Regions from separate parts of the Streptomyces sp. BoleA5 genome, predicted to be linked through region 4. Evidence: riboswitches for the same ligand, from Rfam matches in the RefSeq annotation. Region 4 holds a riboswitch; each other region holds the start of a gene.

Region 1 (4,922 bases), on a different contig from region 4:
TGCCCCCATTTTCGCATCCGTGACGCCCGGCCTCCGACGCGCCCCGCGGAAACGCGCTTGACGGGCGACCCGGCCGGACACCACCATCCGGGGCATGCCCGAATCCGTGATCTTGGAAGGCCGGCACGTCCGCCTGGAGCCGCTGAGCGCCGCCCACACGGACGGGCTGCTGCGCGCCGCCAGCGAATCCCGCGACACCTACGCCTACACCAAGGTGCCCGAGGACCGTGAGGCGATGGCGCGCTACGTCGAGGAGGCCCTCCAGGAGCAGGCGAGCGGCGCCTCGCTCCCCTTCGCCGTGCGGGACGTCAGGCGCGACGCCCTGATCGGTTCCACCCGGTTCCTCGACCTCGACTACTGGACGGCCACCCCCGCCCGGCCCGCGGGCCCCTCCGTGCCCCGCGACGGCGCGGTGCCCACCGTCGCCGAGATCGGCAGCACCTGGCTCGCCGCCTCCGCCCAGCGCACCCCCTGCAACACCGAGGCGAAGCTGCTGCTGCTCACCCACGCGTTCGACGTGTGGGGTGTGTTCCGCGTCACCTTGAAGACGGACGCGCGCAACGCGCTTTCCCGGTCGGCGATCGAACGCATCGGCGGCCGCTTCGAGGGCATTCGCCGCGCCCACATCCGTGCCGTGGACGGCACCGTCCGCGACAGCGCGTACTACTCGGTCCTCGCCGAGGAGTGGCCCGGCGTCCGCGCCGCGCTGGAGGCCCGTCTGGCCTGAGCCCGGCGGCGTACGCGAGGACGGGCCGGCCCTCGTGGGGTCCGGCCCGTCCGTGCGCGGCGGTGGGGTTACGGGATGCGCACGCCCGCCTCGGTGGAGAGACGGTCGATCTCGGCGAGCTCGTCGGCGCCGAGCGGGCCCGCGTCGAGGGCGGCGAGGTTCTGGTCGAGCTGGGCCACGCTGCTCGCGCCGATGAGCACGGACACGACCCGCGGGTCGCGCAGCACCCAGGTCAGGGCCAGCTGGGCCAGGGTCTGGCCGCGCTCGCCCGCGAGCTTGTCGAGGGCGCGCAGGAAGGTGAGCTTCCGCTCGGTCAGGGCGTCGCGCTTGAGGAAGTGGCCCAGCGCCATCCGCGAGTCGGCGGGCACGCCGTCCAGGTAGCGGTCGGTGAGCTGGCCCTGGGCGAGCGGCGAGTACGCGATGAGGGCGGTTCCGGTGTCGCCGACGGCGTCGAGGACGCCGTCCTCCGGGTCGCGCTGGAGAATGCTGTAGGCCGCCTGGTGGATCAGCAGGGGGGTGCCCAGCTCGCGCAGGATCTCGGTCGCGCGGCGGTGTGCCTCGGCGGGGTAGTTGGAGATGCCGGCGTAGAGGGCCTTGCCCTGGCGGACCGCGGAGTCCAGGGCGCCCATGGTCTCCTCCAGGGGCGTGTCCGGGTCGAAGCGGTGCGAGTAGAAGACGTCGACGTGGTCCAGGCCCATGCGGCCCAGGGACTGGTCGAGGGAGGACAGCATGTACTTGCGGCTGCCCCACTCGCCGTACGGACCGGGCCACATGTCGTACCCGGCCTTGGTCGCGATGAAGAGCTCGTCGCGGTACGGGCGGAAGTCCTGGGCGAGGAGCGTGCCGAAATTGGCCTCGGCCGAGCCCGCGGGCGGGCCGTAGTTGTTGGCCAGGTCGATGTGGACCACGCCGCGGTCGACGGCGCGGCGCAGCACCGCGCGCTGGTTCTCCAGCGGCGAGGTGTCGCCGAAGTTGTGCCACAGGCCCAGGGACACGACGGGCAGCAGGACCCCACTGCGCCCGGTCCTGCGGTAGTCCATCGAGGTGTAGCGGTCGTCGGCGGCGAGATAGGGCACGCGAGGGCTCCTGGGCGATGTAAGAAAATGTGCTGGATTGGGAGGCTACCGTCGCCGAATCGACGCTGTCACGCCCGTTTTCCGGAGTTCCGTCGTCGTCCGCCCGCTCTTCCGGCCCCTCCGGAGGGGGCGTTGTGGCGTACGCCACACCGCGGACGGTGCCGTATCCGCGCATCCGGGAATCGCCGGCCGCCCCCGGCGGTTGGCTCAGGGGGTGTTCGTGCGGGCGGCCCCTCAGAAGGGCGCGGTCGAGGGTGGATTGGACCGGAACACGTCCGCTCTTATCCGGCATTGATGCATCTAACCGGACATATGCGCCCACAGTGCATGCGTAATACCTCGTTGCGTGATGGGTGTCACGTGCCGGACACGCAGCGCAGGCCCCGGGCGACGCAGCGTCGATTTTCCCCGCCGAATTTCACCGGGCGATGTCGCGTGATTACCGAGGGGCAATTTTTCGCCTACGCAGAGCGGACACTTCTCACGTAACGTCACGCAGGTAATTGATCGACTTGCGGTATGCCGGGGGGCGTGATTCCGCTCCTTGCCCCGGAACGATTCCGTCGTTTAGCTTCCAGATCTCGCAGGACAAATGCCTGCGAGATTCTTCCGGGTGGAACGCCTAGTCCTGCCGCTGCCCGGACGCCGGATGACAAGACCGCACGGCAGGAGCGGGGGACCCAGGTAGTTTGCCGTTCCCGTTGGTCTCGGGACGGCTAGGGGTGAAGTCGCAGTGACACGCCTTCATACGGCGTGCCTCATTGCGGCCGGGCATCTCCAGCCCGAACCCGACAGCTTACCTCGCAGGCGTCGGAGAGGAATTCGGCATGCCCGGTAAGGGAAAGCACCGTCGTCCGCGGAACACCCGTATCACCCGTATCAGCGCGCTGGCCGGCACCACCGGTGCGGCCGTGGCGCTCCCGATCATCGGTGCCACCGGTGCCCACGCCGCTCCCGTGAGCGTCTGGGACAAGGTCGCGGCCTGCGAGAGCACCAACAACTGGTCCATCAACACCGGTAACGGCTTCTACGGCGGCCTGCAGTTCACCCAGAGCACCTGGGCCGGCTTCGGCGGCACGAAGTACGCCCCGCGCGCGGACCTCGCCACCAAGGCTCAGCAGATCGCGACCGCGGAGAAGGTCCTGGCGACCCAGGGCCCGCAGGCCTGGCCCGTGTGCGGTCCGAAGGCCGGTCTGACCAAGGCGATGGCCAACCCGTCGGCCACCCCGGAGAGCGTCTCCGGCACGGCCGCGAAGCCCGCCGCCAAGCCCGCCGCCCCCGCCAGGAAGGCCGAGGCGCCGAAGGCCACCACCGCGCCGAAGGCCACCACCGCGCCGAAGAGCGCCGGCGGCTCCTACGCGGTCGCCGGCGGCGACACCCTCTCCAAGATCGCCGACGCCCGGTCGGTCCAGGGCGGCTGGCAGAAGCTGTACGCCGACAACAAGTCGGTCATCGGCGGCAACCCGAACCTGATCTACCCGGGTCAGGTCCTGTCCCTCGGGGAGAAGGCCGCCGCCAAGCCCGCGCCGAAGGCCGCGAAGGCCGCCCCGGCCGCCGCCAAGGCCGCCTACACCTCCGGCTACACCGCCCCGCTCGACCGCGTCACCCTGGGCACCGCCTACCACCAGGCCGGCGCCATGTGGTCCAAGGGCTACCACACCGGTGTCGACTTCATCGCCTCGACCGGCACCAAGGTGAAGTCGATCGCCGCCGGCACCGTGGTCTCCTCGGGCTGGGGCGGCTCGTACGGCAACCAGGTCGTCGTCAAGCACGCCGACGGCCGGTACTCGCAGTACGCCCACCTGTCCTCGCTGTCGGTCTCGGCCGGCCAGACGGTCTCGGCCGGTCAGCAGCTGGGCCTGTCGGGCGCCACCGGCAACGTGACCGGTCCGCACCTGCACTTCGAGGTGCGCACCACCCCCGACTTCGGCTCCGACATGGACCCGCTGGCCTACCTGCGCGCCCACGGCGTCAACGTCTGATTGAACTGATCCACCGTCATCCGGCGGTAGCCTGTGCCCTGTTCCCCGCTTGTTGGGAACAGGGCACATGCCTTTGGTCTGTGACCGAAAACGGATCGAATATTTCCATTTCTTGTTTCCTCTCGAACGGTCGATCAGTAGCCTCTGTCGCACGTGGTCGTGTCCACGACCACGTGTCCCGATCGCCGACGACGAGTTGGAGCCGTTGATGGAGCGTCCCGCCTGGGCCCCGCAAGGCATCGATCTTTCCGTGCCGAGCGTGTCCCGCATCTACGACTACTACCTGGGCGGCTCGCACAACTTCGAGGTCGACCGGGAGGCCGGACGGCGGGCCATCGAGGCATTTCCGGGGCTGCCGAAGATCATGCAGGCCAACCGCGCTTTCATGCGCAGGGCGGTGCGCTTCTCCGTCGACCAGGGCATCACCCAGTTCCTCGACATCGGCTCCGGCATTCCCACCTTCGGCAACGTCCACGAGGTCGCCCAGGCCGCCAGTCCCGGCGCCCACGTCGTCTACGTCGACCACGACCCGGTCGCCGTCGCCCACAGCCGTGCCGTGCTGGAGGGCGTCGAGCACGCCGCCATCGTCGCCGCCGACCTGCGTTCCCCCCGCGACATCCTGGACAGCGCCGAGGTCCGCGGGCTCATCGACCTGGAGCGCCCGGTCGCGCTGCTGCTCGTCGCGGTCCTGCACTTCCTCGAGGACGCCGACGAACCGGCCAAGGCGGTGGCCGAGTTGCGGGATGCCATCGCCCCCGGCAGCCTGCTGGTCGTCACCCACGCCTCGGTCGAGGGAGGCCCGCGCAGACCCGAGGAGGGGGAGCGGGTCGAGAACGTCTACCGCAGCGCGAGCTCACCGCTGATCATGCGGTCCCGGGCCGGGGTGGAGCGCTTCTTCGACGGCTTCGACCTCGTCGAGCCCGGCCTGGTCTCCGCGCCGTTGTGGCGCCCCGACGGCTCGGACGACGAGGAACTCGACCCGGTCGTCTTCAGCGGGTTCGCGGGCGTCGGCCGCAAGGCGTGACCGTGACCAGAGAACCCGGCCCGGAGCCGGAGCCCGCCGACAGTCTGCGGCGCTTCGCGATCATCTGGAGCCGGGCGATCTACCCGGCCACCGCCACCTCCATGACGCGCGGC
Region 2 (4,922 bases), on a different contig from region 4:
GCCGGTTGGCTCCGTTCGGGCCCGGGGCAGCGGGCGCTGGCCGCGCAGGGCTTCCGCACGGACGTCAGCGGGACGGACGCGGCCGGCGACACCCCGCTGGACAGCGCCGTATTCGTCGCCGACCCCCCGGCGGGCGGTGAACCGGCCGGCCGCGGGGACATCGAGGCCGCACTGCGGGACCACGGCGGGGCCGCGGGCACCCGGCGGGAGGTCCTCTTCGCCGTCGACGTCTCCAGCTCCTCCTACTCCGGCGCCAACGTCCCCGCGGTGCGCTCCGTGCTGGCCCGCGCCTCCGGCTACCGGTACGGCATCGCCGCGGTGCCCGGCCGCACCCTCCTGCCGATCGGGCCGAACGACGCGGCCGCGCGGGACGCCGCGATCCGCGCGCTGGCACCGGTCGAGCGGGACGCCCCCGTGGCCGCCGCCCTGAGCCGCTGGTCGCGCGCCCTCGCGGATTCCCCCGGCGCCCTGATCGTCCTCGTCACCGACGACGAGGACAGCGCCCGCGAGGAGCCGCCGGACGTGGACGTCCCCGTGCTGGTGGTCTCCCTGGAGAGCTACGGCTGCTCGCTGCGCTTCAACAAGGCGGTGACGGAGGGCGGCGGCGCCTGCCTCGCGGCCACGCAGGACCTGCCGAACCGGGTCGCGGAGACCATCACCCGCCTCACCTCGGGAGGGTCATGACCGCCATGGCCCCCGCAGGCGCGGGCGGCAGCCTCCGGCCCCCGCTCTCCGTACGGCGCCGGCGCCGCGCCCTCGGCGTGCTGCTCGCGTTGCTCGCCCTGCTCGCGCCGGCCACCGCGGCCTGCGGCGGCCCCGCCACCGCCCCGGCCCCGGAACCCGACCGCTCCCGGCCGCTGATCGTCGCCAGCGACGCCGACCTCACCGCCGGCGGGCAACCCGGCGTCCGGCGCGCCCTGATCGACCAGTGGAACCGGCGCAACCCGGACCGGCCCGCCCGGCTCGTCGAGCTCCCCTCCGCCTCCGACGAGCAGCGCAGCGAGCTGATCGGCGCCTTCCAGTCCGGTACCGCCGCGTACGACGTGGTCAACCTCGACATCAGCTGGATCGCCGAGTTCGCCGACAGCGGGCTGCTGCGTCCGCTCGACCCCGCCCTCGTGGACGGTGACTTCCTGCGCCAGGCCGCGGACGCCGGGCGCTGGAAGGGCCGCACCTACGCCGTGCCCTTCAACACCGACGTCGGCCTGCTCTACTACCGCACGGACGACCTCGCCAAGGCCGGCCGCCGTCCCGCGGACCTGCGCGGCTACGCCAAGATCGGCGACCTGCTCGCCGACGTCCGCCCGCTCGGCCACGCCGCCTACACCACCCAACTGCGCGCGTACGAGGGCCTGACCGTCAACACCCTGGAGACCTTCTGGACCGCGGGCGTCGAACTCGTCGACGGCGACGGCCGCTACATCGGCACCCAGGACGGGCTGCGCGAGGGCCTGGACGAGCTCGGGCGGCTGGGCGCGGCCAACAACCTCAACCCGGAGTCCCTGGAGGCCGACGAGTCGGTCACCCTCGCCCAGTTCACCGAGGGGCAGAGCGTGCTGATGCGCAACTGGCCGTACGCCTACAACCGGCTCGACGCCGCCCTCGCCCCCGGCGTCCGGTTCGGCGTGGCCCGGCTCCCCGGAGTCGCCGCCCTCGGCGGGCAGAGCCTGGGCGTGGCGGCCACCAGCGACCGCCCCGGCGACGCCGCCGACCTGATTCGCTTCCTGACTGGACGCGGCGCCCAACATGCCCTGCTCAGCGCGGGTTTCGCCCCCGCCCGACGCTCTGCATACGGGGCCGGGGATGTCAACTGTGACGATCCTCACGACCCCCGCGCCTGGTTCTACGACCGCCCCGCGGGCCGCGGCTCGGAGCCCTCGCCCTCGCCGTCCGCCGCGACCCCCGGTTACACGACCCTGCTGTGGTGCGCGCTGCAGGCCGCCAGGGCCCGTCCGGCGACCGCGCACTACGTCACGTTCACCCGGGTCCTGCAGCGTGAAGTGCACGGAATGCTCGCGGCACACCGCTCCGCCGACGCGTCGGCGGAGCGTCTGGGCGGCCGTCTGGGGCGCGCGCTCGGCGGCCGGGGCCCGGGGTGACCATCACTCCTCGTGAGCGCGGCACTCCCTTCCGCATAACGACTGATGCACACTCACATTTCCCGTAGGTCACGGCAGTCACGGCTCAATGTCCGCTTATGCCCTGTCCATCCCCATAGATTCCCGTCATGAACTCGCTTGAGTGGCTTGGAATTGGCGGGCGCCTCTATTAACGTTCGATAACGCAGCGCGGTTATTCCGCCGCCGACAGGGCGGCGCCGTGCGCTTGCCGAATCCCGTCCGCGGGAACCGGGGAACCACTTCCTGGGGTGAATCGGGGGCCGTTCGCGGTCCTCGTAGGAGACCTTCCTGCTCCGAACCCGTCAGCTAACCCGGTAGGCGAGAAGGAAGGAAAGGAGCGCGCCCGCGTGGCGTCGAACGAGCCTGCCCTGATACCCGGACAGCAACAGGGGTCCGCGACCGCGTACTCCGAGTGGGACACCGCCGAGTGGAACATCGCCGCCGGCTGGAATCCCCCGGCCGCCGAGCAGGCACCGCCGACGAAGAACGCCATCGACGGCTGGGACACCGGCCAGTGGAACATGGCCGCCGGCTGGCTCGACGCGGCCGCCGCCGTGGAGACGCCCTCCCCGGACGCCGGCGCCGCGCAGCCCGAGGCCGCCGGTCCAGAGGCGTACGAAGCCCCTGCCGCCCTCCCGCGGCAGGAGGATATCGAGGCCTTCGAGGCCTTCGGCAGCACCCGGGACGCCGAGGGCGTACCCCGCGAGGACCCGCAGGCCGAGCCGTGGAACCCCACCGAGGAGTCCCCCGGCCCCCGTCGCGCCCGGCACCGCGTCGCCAAGCAGCGTTCCATGGGCCGCGGTTCCGCGGTCTTCGGGGTCGCGGCCGTGGCCGTGCTCGGCGTCGGAGGGGTCGCCACCGCCGAGGGCAAGAACCCGCTCCCCGTCTCCCTGCCCCATCTGCCCGACGCGTCGCAGCTGCCCGGCATCGGAGCCCTCGTCGAGGACGACAGCGCCCCCGAGGCCAAGCAGGTCGCCGAGGCCCTGAGCCCCGACGCGGGTGAGGCGCTGCGCAACCGCATCCTCGACCAGGCCCAGCAGCAGCGGACCGCCGCCGACCGGGCCGCCAGGACCGCCGCACAGCAGGAGGCGTCGGCCAAGGCCGCCAAGTCCGCCGCGCAGGAGCGGGTCCGCGCCGAGGCCGCCGCCAAGAAGAAGGCCGCGGCGGAGGCCGCGAAGAAGATCGAGGCCGAGCGCCTGGCCGCGCTCGCCAAGAGCTTCGTCAAGCCGGTCTCCTCGTACACGCTGACCGCCGGCTTCGGCGAGTCCAGCTCGCTGTGGGCCAACACCCACACCGGCCAGGACTTCGCCGCCCCGACCGGCACCCCGGTCAAGGCCATCCACAGCGGCACCATCACCGAGGCGGGCTGGGCCGGTTCGTACGGCTACCGCATCATCCTGACCCTCGACGACGGTACCGAGCTCTGGTATTGCCACCTCTCCTCGATGATCGTCACCTCCGGCAAGGTCGACACCGGTGACACCATCGGCCGGGTCGGCGCCACGGGCAACGTCACCGGTCCGCACCTGCACCTCGAGGTGCGCCCCGGCGGCGGCGACCCGATCGGCCCGATGGGCTGGCTGCGCAGCAAGGGCCTCTCCGTCTGAGGCGGCCGGCCGGGACGCGAACGGCCGCGGCTCTTCGCGGCAGACCGTGAACGGCCCCGTACGACCACACGAACTCCGGCGGTCCTGGTGACACCCCCCGTCATCCAGGGCCGCCGGTCCGTGTCTACGGGACGACGAAGTTGTAGAGCTCCGAGATCCTCGGCGGCCCGCTCGGCTCCGGGAAACCGGACTCCTTCGCGACGGGCATCATGATCTCCATGAAGGCCTCGAGCGCCTGGGCGGACTGCCAGACGTTCACCAGCCGCAGCCCCTCATTGGTGATCACGGCGGAATGGGCGAGCAGGCCCGCGGGAGGATGCTCGGGCCCGAACCCCGCACGGTGGTTCGCCTCCTCGTACTGCAGGGCCGTCACACCGGGGAACTCGACCTCCGCCAGGACCGGCATGGGAACCTCCCGCCTCCCACCGACACGCCTATGCCCCAATTTCCTCCGGCTGCACCCCGGCCGCAATCCGGAACCCGGCCGGAACCCGGCCGGAACCCGGCCGGAACCCGGCCGGAACCCGGCCGGAACCCGGCCGGAGCCGGGTCCGAACCCGGCCGGAACGCGCTCAGAGACCTTCCAGCCGCACGTCGGCGGAGTCGCAGGCGGCCGTCTCGTCGGCGTAGACCTCGCAGACCGGCCGCCCGTCGGGGGTCATCGTGTGCTCGACCTCCCAGAGGCTGATCTCCTCGCCGGTCTCCAGCAGGAAGGCGTGCTCGTACAGCGTCCAGCCGGCGACCCGGCCGGTGCCGATCCTGGTGTGCCGCCCGGTGACGTACGCGATGTCGTGGCCGACCGCCGAACCCAGCCGGCTGCGCAGCTCCTCGCCCGGTACGTCCGTGTTCTCGGCGCGCCGCAGCACCCGCCACGCGTGCTCGGCGGAGTGGTCCTCCGTGTACTGCCGGGGCCCGGGCGTCAGGTCCATCGCCAGCTGCGGCAGCCGCGCCAGCCAGTCCGCCGCCTCCGCCTCCAGCTCCTCCGGGGAGGGTTCGCCGAAGCGCGCGTCGATCATGTGCTGCGCGGTGGCCAGCGCGTCCGGGTCCGAGTACACCTCGTAGAGCGGTTCGTCGCCGCCGGGGCCGGTGTTGTGCTCGATCTCCCACAGCATCTGCGTACTGCCGTCGGCCAGCAGGAACGAGTGCCGCAAGGTCCTGCGGCTCAGCCGGCGCGGCGGGCCCTTGCGCTGGCGGA
Region 3 (4,922 bases), on a different contig from region 4:
AACCGGAGGGGCCGCTCTTGGAGGAGGAACGCGACAGCATCGAGGCCGCCGCCGACACCGAGGCGGAGGGTGCCGCGGAGGCGCCCGTGCGCCTCCACTCGATGAGCGGCTCCGGAATCTCCTCCAGGAAGCGCGAGGCCGGGTTGTACGAGGGCTGGCCCCAGGCGCTGCGCATGGTGGACCGCGTCACGTACAGCCGCTGCCGCGCCCGCGTGATACCGACGTAGGCGAGCCGCCGCTCCTCCTCCAGTTCCTTGGTCTGACCGAGCGCGCGCATGTGCGGGAAGACCCCGTCCTCCATGCCGGTCAGGAAGACCACCGGGAACTCCAGGCCCTTGGCGGTGTGCAGGGTCATCAGCGTTATGACGCCGCCGCCCTCGTCGTCGTCCGGGATCTGGTCGGAGTCGGCGACCAGCGCGACCCGCTCCAGGAACTCGGCGAGCGTGCCGGGCTCCTCCTCGGTGCGCTCCTGCTCGAACTCCAGGGCGACCGCCGCGAGTTCCTGGAGGTTCTCGATGCGGGTCTCGTCCTGCGGGTCGGTGGAGGCCTGGAGCTCGGCCAGATAGCCCGTGCGCTCCAGCACGGCCTCCAGGACGGTGGCGGGCCCGGCGCCGGAGTCGACGACGGTGCGCAGCTCCTCCAGCAGCTCGTTGAAGCGCTTGACGGCGTTGAGCGAGCGGGCGGCCATGCCGAAGGCCTCGTCGACCCGGCGCAGCGCGGCGGCGAAGGAGATCCGCTCGCGCGAGGCCAGGGCGTCGACCATCGCCTCGGCGCGCTCCCCGATGCCGCGCTTGGGCACGTTCAGGATGCGGCGCAGCGGGACGGTGTCCTCGGGGTTGGCGAGCACGCGCAGGTAGGCCAGGACGTCCCGGACCTCCTTGCGCTCGTAGAAGCGGACCCCGCCGACGACCTTGTAGGGCAGGCCGACGCGGATGAAGACCTCTTCGAAGACACGGGACTGCGCGTTGGTCCGGTAGAAGACCGCCACGTCACCGGGGCGGGCGTCCCCGGCGTCGGTGAGCCGGTCGATCTCGTCGGCGATGAACTGCGCCTCGTCGTGCTCCTGGTCGGCGACGTAACCGGTGATGACCGGGCCCTGTCCGGCCTCGGTCCACAGGTTCTTCGGCCGGCGCGAGGCGTTGCGCTCGATGACGGCGTTGGCCGCGGTCAGGATGTTCTGGGTGGAGCGGTAGTTCTGCTCCAGCAGGATGGTGCGGGCCTGCGGGTAGTCCTCCTCGAACTGGAGGATGTTGCGGATCGTGGCGCCGCGGAAGGCGTAGATGCTCTGGTCGGCGTCACCGACCACGCACAGCTCGGCGGGCTCCTCGCCCTCGGCCGCGTCCCCGGACGCCGTGCCGACCAGCTCGCGCACCAGGGTGTACTGGGCGTGGTTGGTGTCCTGGTACTCGTCGACCAGGACGTGCCGGAAGCGGCGCCGGTAGTGCTCGGCGACGTCCGGGAAGGCCTGCAGCAGGTTGACCGTGGTCATGATGATGTCGTCGAAGTCGAGCGCGTTGGCCTCGCGCAGCCGCGACTGGTACATCCCGTAGGCCTCGGCGAGCTTTTTCTCGAAGGGGTTCTCGGCCTGGTCGGCGAAGGTCTCCTCGTCGATGAGCTCGTTCTTGAGGTTGGAGACCTTGGCGCTGAAGGACTTCGGCGGGAACTGCTTGGGGTCCAGGTCCAGGTCACGGCAGACCAGCGCCATCAGGCGCTTGGAGTCGGCCGCGTCGTAGATCGAGAAGCTGGAGGTGAAGCCGAGCCTCTTGGACTCCCGGCGCAGAATGCGGACGCACGCGCTGTGGAAGGTGGAGACCCACATCACATTGGCGCGCGGGCCGACCAGCTGCTCGACGCGCTCCTTCATCTCCCCGGCGGCCTTGTTGGTGAAGGTGATCGCCAGGATCTGGCCGGGGTGCACCTTGCGGGCGCCCAGCAGGTACGCGATGCGGTGGGTGAGGACCCGGGTCTTGCCGGAGCCGGCGCCGGCGACGATCAGCAGCGGGGAGCCGGAGTGCTCGACGGCGGCGCGCTGCTCGTCGTTCAGGCCTTGGAGCAGCGCGGCCGGGTCCACCGCCGGGCGGGGGGCGCCGTCGCGGTAGTACGCGTCCCGGTCCACGGGCGCGTCGAAGCGCCCCTCGAAGAGGTCGTCGGGAACCGTCTCGGGCCCGTCCTCGGGAGGCGGCGGGGGCTCCTCCTCCCTCGGTTCGAGGCCGGCCAGGAAGCTGTCGTCAAAGAGGCTGCTCATCGCCTCCCGAGTCTAGGCCGTGGGACGGACAACGTTGCGCCGCTTGCCCGAGCCCGTACCTTCCGGACGCCCCGGCCGCCGTCCCCGGCCGGCCGCCGCGCGCGCCGCGGTCCGCCGCGCCCGGTCCGGCCCGTCCGGCCGGAACCGCGCCCGGTCCGGCCCCCTGCCCGTCACGAGCGGGCAGGACAGGGCCCTTCACGGCCCCGAATGGTGAAGGTCACGAAATGATTGCGGACAATTCGAACACCAGGGTTCCCACAGACCCCCGCAGTTGACTACCGTGCCGGATCAGGCGGTCCGCTCCACGCGGCGGCGACCGTGCCGTCACGGACCGCCTCCGCTGAGTCCGGCGACCGCCGGAGCCGGGGACCCACGACCTTGGGGTGAATCGGTCGGTACGGGCGCGACGCGCCCGCACGGACCGTAGGGCGGCCTTCCGAAGCCCGAACCCGACAGCTAACCCGGTAGGCGGTCCACGGAAGGAGCCGCCTGACTTGGCGACGCACCGCAAGCCGCGCCCGCGCGCGCTGACCGTCCCCGGCCCTCGGGCCGCGGTGGGACTCACGACCGCCGCACTGGCGACCGTCACCCTCTTCGGCGAGAGCGCGAGCGCGGCGCCCGCCTCACCCGACAAGCCCTCCATCACCGAAGTGAAGGCGCAGGTCGACAAGCTCTTCCACCAGGCGGAGGCCGCCACCGAGCGCTACAACGGCGCCAAGGAGCAGACCGAGCGGCAGCGCACGCGCGCCGACGCGCTGCTCGACCAGGTGGCCCGCAAGACCGAGACGCTCAACTCCGCCCGCCGCACGATCGGCGAGTACGCCGCGGCGCAGTACCGCGGCGGCGGCCTGGACGGGACGACGACCTTCCTGCTCACCTCCGACCCGCAGCAGTTCCTGGACCAGGCGCACCTGATGGACCGCCTGTCCGACCGCCAGGAGCACGCGCTGGAGACCTTCCGCTCCGAGCAGGCCGAGACGGCGGCCAAGCGCTCCGAGGCCGTCGAGAGCCTGCAGAAGCTGACCGAGGCGCAGCAGCGGCTGAACGCGGAGAAGACCGCGGTCAAGCAGAAGCTCGCCGCGGCGCAGAAGTTGCTGAACAGCCTCACCGCCCAGGAGAAGGCGCGGCTGGCGGCGCTGGAGAAGAAGCGCCAGGAGGAGGCCGCCGAGAAGGCCGCGGAGATCGCCGCCAAGGAGAAGGCCGCGCAGGAGGCGGCGGCGAAGGAGTCGGGCTCGTCCGCCGGCTCCTCGGGCTCGACGGCCCCGGCGTCCGGGACCTACGCCGCCAAGGCGGCCAAGGCGATCGAGTTCGCGCGGGCCCAGTTGGGCAAGCCGTACGTGTACGGCGCCACCGGCCCGAACTCCTACGACTGCTCGGGCCTGACCCAGGCCGCCTGGGGCGCCGCGGGCGTCTCGATCCCCCGTGTCACCTACGACCAGGTCGACTTCGGCAGCCGCGTGAGCGCCGACCAGCTGCAACCCGGCGACCTGGTCTTCTTCTACTCGGACATCACCCACGTCGGCCTCTACATCGGCGGCGGCCAGATGATCCACGCCCCCCACACCGGGAGCGTGGTGAAGATCGCCCCGATCACGGAGATGCCGATCTACGGCTACGCCCGGATGGCCTGAGCCCCCGGCCGGCCCTCCATGGCCGGGCTCAGGTCCACAGCACCGCGATGAAGATGTTGGCGGTGGTCAGCGCACCCACGGTGCCGAAGGCCGCCGCCGGCACCTTCTCCTCGTCCCGCTTGACGTAGACCAGGCCGAGGACCACCACCAGGACCGCGAGCTTCACACCGATCTTGATGTTGTTCACCGGCTGGTCGTCGGCCTGGTTGAGGCCGACCAGGAGCGCGCCGGTGACCAGCATGGTCAGGGCGCCGTGCAGCATGCCCGGCACGAAACGGGCCTCGCCGCGGCCCATGGCCTTCATCTGGGTGAGGAAGCCGCCCAGCAGCGCGGCGATGCCGATGATGTGCAGGCCGACGATCAGGTTGATGAGTACGTCCATGGCTCAGGACCCTAGCCAGGCTCATACCAGCGCCCGTCACCGAGGTCGCACTCTTCCGTCACATCGGTCACGGCCGGACCGGAAGTGACCAGGTCACCCGTCGAACAGCGGTCATCCGTGGGCAGTCCACGGCCGAATCGGACCAGTCCCGCACAGTGCGGAGCCCCCTCGCGGCGTCCAGGTTTAGCGTCCTGCCACAGGTGGCCGATCCCCACTGCCGCGCGGACCCCGTCCCCGGCACGGCCGCCCCCGCCGAAGGTCCGGCGGTGGACGGCTCCCCGTCCGCCCGCCGCCGGACCGCCGGGGGACGTACGGACAGCCCGGAAGGAGTGGCGTCGCGTGACGTCGCACAGAAGGCCCAAGGATCGCGGTCGGGCAGGCACGACCGCGCGCACCGCCGCCGGTCTCGCCCTGGCGGGCGCGGCCTCCATGACGGTGTTCGGGGAGGCCGGGCACGCCGAGCCGCGGCTGACCGCGGACGAGGCCAGGGCCCGGGTGGACCGGCTGTACGAGGAGGCCGAGCAGGCCACCGAGCGGTACAACGGCGCGAAGGAGAAGGCGGACACGGCCACCGGCCGCATCGAGCGCCTCCAGGACGAACTCGCCCGCAGGACCGAGCGCCTCAACCGCAGCCGGGACGGCCTCGGCTCCCTCGCCACCGCCC
Region 4 (4,922 bases):
CGGCTGCACAACCGCCTGGTGCGCCGGGACCGCAGCGCCGTCGCGGCCGGTTTCGGCCTGCTGCGGCTGGCCGGGGCGCCGTCGCTCGGCTGGCTCGACGTGAAGACGTCCAGCGGCGTCGAGGTGCCCGACGTCGAGGCGGCCGTCGACGAGGAACTGGCCCGCTTCGCCGAGGAGGGCCCGACCCCGGAGGAGATGGAGCGGGCCCAGGCCCAGCTCGAGCGCGAGTGGCTGGACCGGCTCGCCACCGTCGGCGGCCGCGCCGACGAACTGTGCCGGTACGCCGTGCTGTTCGGCGACCCGCAGCTGGCCCTGACCGCCGTCAAGCGCATCCTGGACATCACGGCCGACGAGGTGCGGGCCGTCGCGGCGGCCACCCTGCGGCCGGACAACCGCGCCGCGCTGGTCTACGAGCCCACCGGCTCCGCGGCCGGCGAGGACTCCGACGAGGACGAGGAGGGCGCGGACCAGTGACCGACGTCCACACCACCATGACGTTCCACCCGCAGCCCCGGCCGGGTCAGCCCAGGCCCTGGGCCTTCCCGGCCCCCGAGCGCTCCACGCTGCCCAACGGACTGACGGTGCTGAGCAGCCGGCGGCCCGGGCAGAAGGTCGTCGCCGTCGAGGTGCTGCTCGCGGCGCCGCTCGACGCCGAGCCCGAGGGCCTGGACGGTGTCGCCACGATCATGGCGCGGGCCCTGTCCGAGGGCACCGACAAGCACAGCGCCGAGGAGTTCGCCGCCGAGCTGGAGCGCTGCGGGGCCACCCTCGACGCCCACGCCGACCACCCCGGGGTCCGGGTCTCCCTGGAGGTCCCCGTCTCCCGGCTCGACAAGGGCCTCGGGCTGCTCGCCGACGCGCTGCGCGCCCCGGCGTTCCCGGACGGCGAGGTCGAGCGGCTGGTGCGCAACCGCCTCGACGAGATCCCGCACGAGCTGGCCAACCCCGCGCGACGTGCCGCCATGGCGCTGTCCAAGGAGCTCTTCGCCGCCGACCTGCGCTGCTCCCGGCCGCGCCAGGGCACCGAGGAGACGGTGGCGCGCATCGACGCGGCAGCGGTCCGCGCCTTCTACGACACGTACGTTCGGCCGTTCACCTCGACGGTCGTCGTGGTCGGGGACCTCGCGGGGATCGACCTGGAGGCGCTGCTGGAGAGCACGCTGGGGGAGTGGAGCGGCAAGCCCGCCGAGCGCCGCCCGCTGCCCGCGATCACCGCGGACGACACCGGACGCGTCGTGATCGTCGACCGGCCCGGGTCCGTCCAGACCCAGGTGCTCATCGGCCGTGCCGGCGCCGACCGCCACGACCCCGTCTGGGCCGCCCAGGTGCTCGGCACGTACTGCCTCGGCGGCACGCTGACTTCGCGCCTGGACCGCGTCCTGCGCGAGGAGAAGGGCTACACCTACGGCGTGCGGGCCTTCGGGCAGGTGCTGCTCTCCACTCCGGAGGGCACCGGCGTCTCCCTGCTCGGCATCAGCGGTTCCGTGGCGACCGACGTCACCGCGCCCGCGCTGGCCGACACCTGGCAGGTGCTGCGCACCCTGGCGGCGGAGGGGCTCACCGACGACGAGCGCGACGCCGCCGTGCAGAACCTCGTGGGCGTCGCCCCGCTGCGCTACGAGACGGCCTCGGCGGTGGCGGGGACCTTCGCCGACCAGGTCGAGCAGTCCCTGCCGGACGACTTCCAGGCCCGGCTCTACGAGCGGCTGGCCGTCACCGGCACGGTCGAGGCGACGGCCGCCGCCGTCAACGCCTTCCCCCTGGACCGGCTCGTGGTCGTCCTCGTCGGCGACGCCTCCGTCATCGCGGACCCGATCCGCGAGCTGGGCATCGGCCCGGTCGAGGTCGTCAGCGGCTGACCGGTACCTCCCACCGCGGCCCCGAGCGCCCTCGCGGCGCCCGGGGCCGCGGCGCGTACGCGCCCGTGCGGCCGCCCGGGCGGGGCCGTGCCACGAGGCTCCGCAGGCCGTACGGAAGCCGTCCGCGGGCCGCGCCGGGGCCCTTCCGCGGGGGCATGCACCGCCGGTGAGCTGCGGTGTCGCGCTATTGCGGACGGTTGGGACCGGTTGGCGGCGGGTGTGGCATCCCGCACATATTGCCGGATTTTTTTGGAGCCGGGAGCAACGCGCGGTTAGCGTCCTCGGGTTGCCCGGCGGAATCAGCCGCCACCCGCGGCACCGGAGCAACGATCGCCGAGTCCCCGTCGGGCGTGAGCCTGGGGAGCCGGGGACCCACCTGGGATGTCCCTGGGGTGAATCGGGCGGCGTGCCGCCGCCCGTAGGAGACCTTCCTGCTCCGAACCCGTCAGCTAACCCGGTAGGCGAGAAGGAAGGAAAGGATCTCCGCCTGCCCATGGCGTCGTTCTCCATACGCTCCGCCCTGGCCGGGGCCGCCGCGCTGACCACCGTCACCACCGGCGCGTTCGTCGTGCCCGCCGCGGCCGCCGACGCCCGGACCGAGGGTTCCGCCTTCGCCCGCTGCGCCGCCGTGGCCGGGGACCTGGCCACCCGCCTCGCCGACCAGGCGTCCGCGCAGCACCGGGCCGCCGCCATCGCCCGCAAGCACCACGCCGCCCGCGTCGCGCGGGCCGAGCGCGCCGCCCGTGAGCGCGCCGCCGAGGTGGCCGCTGCCCAGGCCGCCAAGGCCAAGGCGGCCCGGGAGAGCGGTACCGCGCACGCGTCGCGCAGCGCCGCGGCCGGCCGCGCCGCGATCGGCGGCTGGGCGCTGCCCGTCGCCGGCTCCATCGGCACGCCGTACCACGCGACCAGCGGCCTGTGGTCCTCCGGCTACCACACCGGTGTGGACTTCGTGGCCTCCGTGGGCACCCCGGTGCACGCCGCGGGCGCCGGCACCGTCGTCGAGTCGGGCTGGGGCGGCTCGTACGGCAACAACATCGTGATCCGCCACGCGGACGGCATGTACACCCAGTACGGCCACCTGTCGTCGCTGGGCGTGTCCGTCGGCCAGACCGTCTCCGCGGGCCAGCGGATCGGCCTGTCGGGCGCCACCGGCAACGTGACCGGCCCGCACCTGCACTTCGAGGCCCGTACGGCCCCGTCCTACGGCAGCGACGTGGACCCGCTGGGGTACCTGCGCTCCAAGGGCGTCCGCATCTGAGCCGCATCCGAGCCATTTCCCTCCCCCCACACGAAGGCCCCGGTTCCCCCGCCGGGGCCTTCGGCATGCCGCGCATACCGGCCGTCGGTGTGTCCAAAAACGCTCCATGAATTCAGGGCGGCCGTCGGAATCGGCGCCGTACTGGAATAGAGTCGCGCCAGAAACGCCGACTCTCCGTTACGCGGGGATGAAAGGGCGGACGTCGGCGCGCACCGAAAGGAATCTGCGATGTGGGGTCGGACGTGAACGGGGCCGGCGGCGTCGGCCGGCGGATTTCGGCCCGGGCGGTGTGCACGGCGATCCGCGACGACATCGTCAGCGGGTTCTTCGCGCCGGGGAGCCGGCTGACCGAGGAGCAACTCGCCAAGCGCTACGGGGTGTCGAGGGTTCCGGTGCGCGAGGCGCTGCGCACCCTGGAGTCCGAGGGGTTCGTGCAGACCCGCCGGCACGCCGGGGCGTCCGTCGCCGAGCCCACCGAGCAGGAGGCCGCCGACCTGCTGGACATCCGGGCCCTGCTGGAGCCGCTGGGCGCCGCGCGGGCGGCGCAGCGGCGCACCGAGGCGCATGTGAAGGTGCTGCGCGGGCTCGTCCGGCTGGGCCAGGAGCGTTCCCTGCGGCGCCAGTTGTCGGATCTGCCCGCTCTGGACGGCTGGTTCCACGAGACGCTGGCCCAAGCCTCGGGCAGCCCGACCCTGGTGGCGCAGCTGACCCAGCTGCGGCACAAGATCGCCTGGGTGTACGCGGTGGACACCCCGGGGCGCGCGGTGGAGTCCTGGGAGGAGCACGGCGCGGTCGTCGACGCCGTGGCGCGCGCAGACGCGGAGCGGGCCCGGCAGTTGATGGCGGCCCATGTGGAGCGGGCGACGGCGGTGCACCGGCTGCGCCGTCCGGAGAGCACGGGGCGCCGCGCCGCGGCGCGGTGAGGAAACGGAAACACGCCGTACACAATTCGGGCGGCCGGGCGCAACAAAAGGGCCGTATACAAAGTGGGTAATCGTGCGCGGATATATTTCCGTGCCGCATCGCGCTGCGCGCTGCCCGAAAAACGTGCGGAAAAGGAGAGAGGGGCGGCCCCGCGAAATCCGGCCGGATTTCGTTCCGGGGCCCGCCCCTTTTGCCGTAAGGCGGCCGCGTGCGGCGTCAGACGGTCTCGGGGAGTTCGTCCAGCCCCTCGGAGACGAGCTTGGCCAGGCTGTCCAGAGCGGCGTCCGCACCGTCGGCGTCCGAAGCGAGCACGACCTCCTCACCGCCGGCCACGCCCAGGCTCAGCACGGCGAGCATCGAGGCGGCGTTGACGGGGGCACCGTCCGCCTTGGCGATGGTGACGGGGACGCCCAAGGCGGTGGCGGCGCGGACGAAGATCGAAGCGGGACGTGCGTGCAGGCCCTCGGCCCAGCCGATGGTGACGCGGCGCTCAGCCATGGTGTTGCCCTTCGGGTCGTTCCTAAAGAGGTCTAGACCAGTCTGCCATGCCTCGGACACCGGTCCGTCCCCACATCGTCGCACCGCTTCCACGGCGGCCGGGTGCCCGTACGCTTGGGCCATGACGACGCCGTCCGACGCAGAGCGCGACTACCCGGTCCACTGGGAGGCGGACGTGGTCCTGCGCGACGGGGGCATCGCGCACGTCCGGCCGATCGCGCCGGACGACGCGGGACGGCTGGTGAGCTTCTACGAGAAGGTCTCCGACGAGTCCAAGTACTACCGCTTCTTCGCGCCCTACCCCCGGCTCTCCGACCGGGACGTGCACCGCTTCACCCACCACGACTACCGCGACCGCGTCGGCCTGGCGGCCCTGGTCGGCG

Evidence for each region. Region 4 has a riboswitch for cyclic di-AMP ahead of B085_RS0127675 (M23 family metallopeptidase). Riboswitches for the same ligand answer to the same signal wherever they lie in the genome.
Region 1: linked by a shared signal. The riboswitch ahead of B085_RS0130435 (transglycosylase family protein) and the one ahead of B085_RS0127675 (M23 family metallopeptidase) in region 4 are both predicted to bind cyclic di-AMP.
Region 2: linked by a shared signal. The riboswitch ahead of B085_RS0109985 (M23 family metallopeptidase) and the one ahead of B085_RS0127675 (M23 family metallopeptidase) in region 4 are both predicted to bind cyclic di-AMP.
Region 3: linked by a shared signal. The riboswitch ahead of B085_RS0124315 (C40 family peptidase) and the one ahead of B085_RS0127675 (M23 family metallopeptidase) in region 4 are both predicted to bind cyclic di-AMP.

What each region holds. Positions count from the first base shown of each region.
Region 1 covers NZ_KB892124.1:128,855-133,776, forward strand. The annotation lists gene B085_RS0130420 (peptidylprolyl isomerase) at 1-1, opposite strand, end outside; gene B085_RS0130425 (GNAT family N-acetyltransferase) at 95-727, shown strand; gene B085_RS0130430 (aldo/keto reductase) at 796-1,803, opposite strand; cyclic di-AMP (ydaO/yuaA leader) riboswitch at 2,437-2,626, shown strand; gene B085_RS0130435 (transglycosylase family protein) at 2,631-3,785, shown strand; gene B085_RS0130440 (SAM-dependent methyltransferase) at 3,994-4,809, shown strand; gene B085_RS0130445 (putative bifunctional diguanylate cyclase/phosphodiesterase) at 4,806-4,922, shown strand, end outside.
Region 2 covers NZ_KB892094.1:97,787-102,708, forward strand. The annotation lists gene B085_RS0109975 (caspase, EACC1-associated type) at 1-684, shown strand, start outside; gene B085_RS0109980 (extracellular solute-binding protein) at 681-2,099, shown strand; cyclic di-AMP (ydaO/yuaA leader) riboswitch at 2,317-2,456, shown strand; gene B085_RS0109985 (M23 family metallopeptidase) at 2,468-3,727, shown strand; gene B085_RS0109990 (hypothetical protein) at 3,852-4,133, opposite strand; gene B085_RS0109995 (DUF6227 family protein) at 4,300-4,922, opposite strand, start outside.
Region 3 covers NZ_KB892113.1:16,854-21,775, reverse strand. The annotation lists gene pcrA (DNA helicase PcrA) at 1-2,245, opposite strand, end outside; cyclic di-AMP (ydaO/yuaA leader) riboswitch at 2,574-2,732, shown strand; gene B085_RS0124315 (C40 family peptidase) at 2,740-3,876, shown strand; gene B085_RS0124310 (hypothetical protein) at 3,905-4,258, opposite strand; gene B085_RS0124305 (C40 family peptidase) at 4,598-4,922, shown strand, end outside.
Region 4 covers NZ_KB892117.1:23,187-28,108, reverse strand. The annotation lists gene B085_RS0127685 (M16 family metallopeptidase) at 1-474, shown strand, start outside; gene B085_RS0127680 (M16 family metallopeptidase) at 492-1,859, shown strand; cyclic di-AMP (ydaO/yuaA leader) riboswitch at 2,181-2,337, shown strand; gene B085_RS0127675 (M23 family metallopeptidase) at 2,353-3,117, shown strand; gene B085_RS0127670 (GntR family transcriptional regulator) at 3,348-4,040, shown strand; gene B085_RS0127665 (HPr family phosphocarrier protein) at 4,258-4,539, opposite strand; gene B085_RS0127660 (bifunctional GNAT family N-acetyltransferase/acetate--CoA ligase family protein) at 4,661-4,922, shown strand, end outside.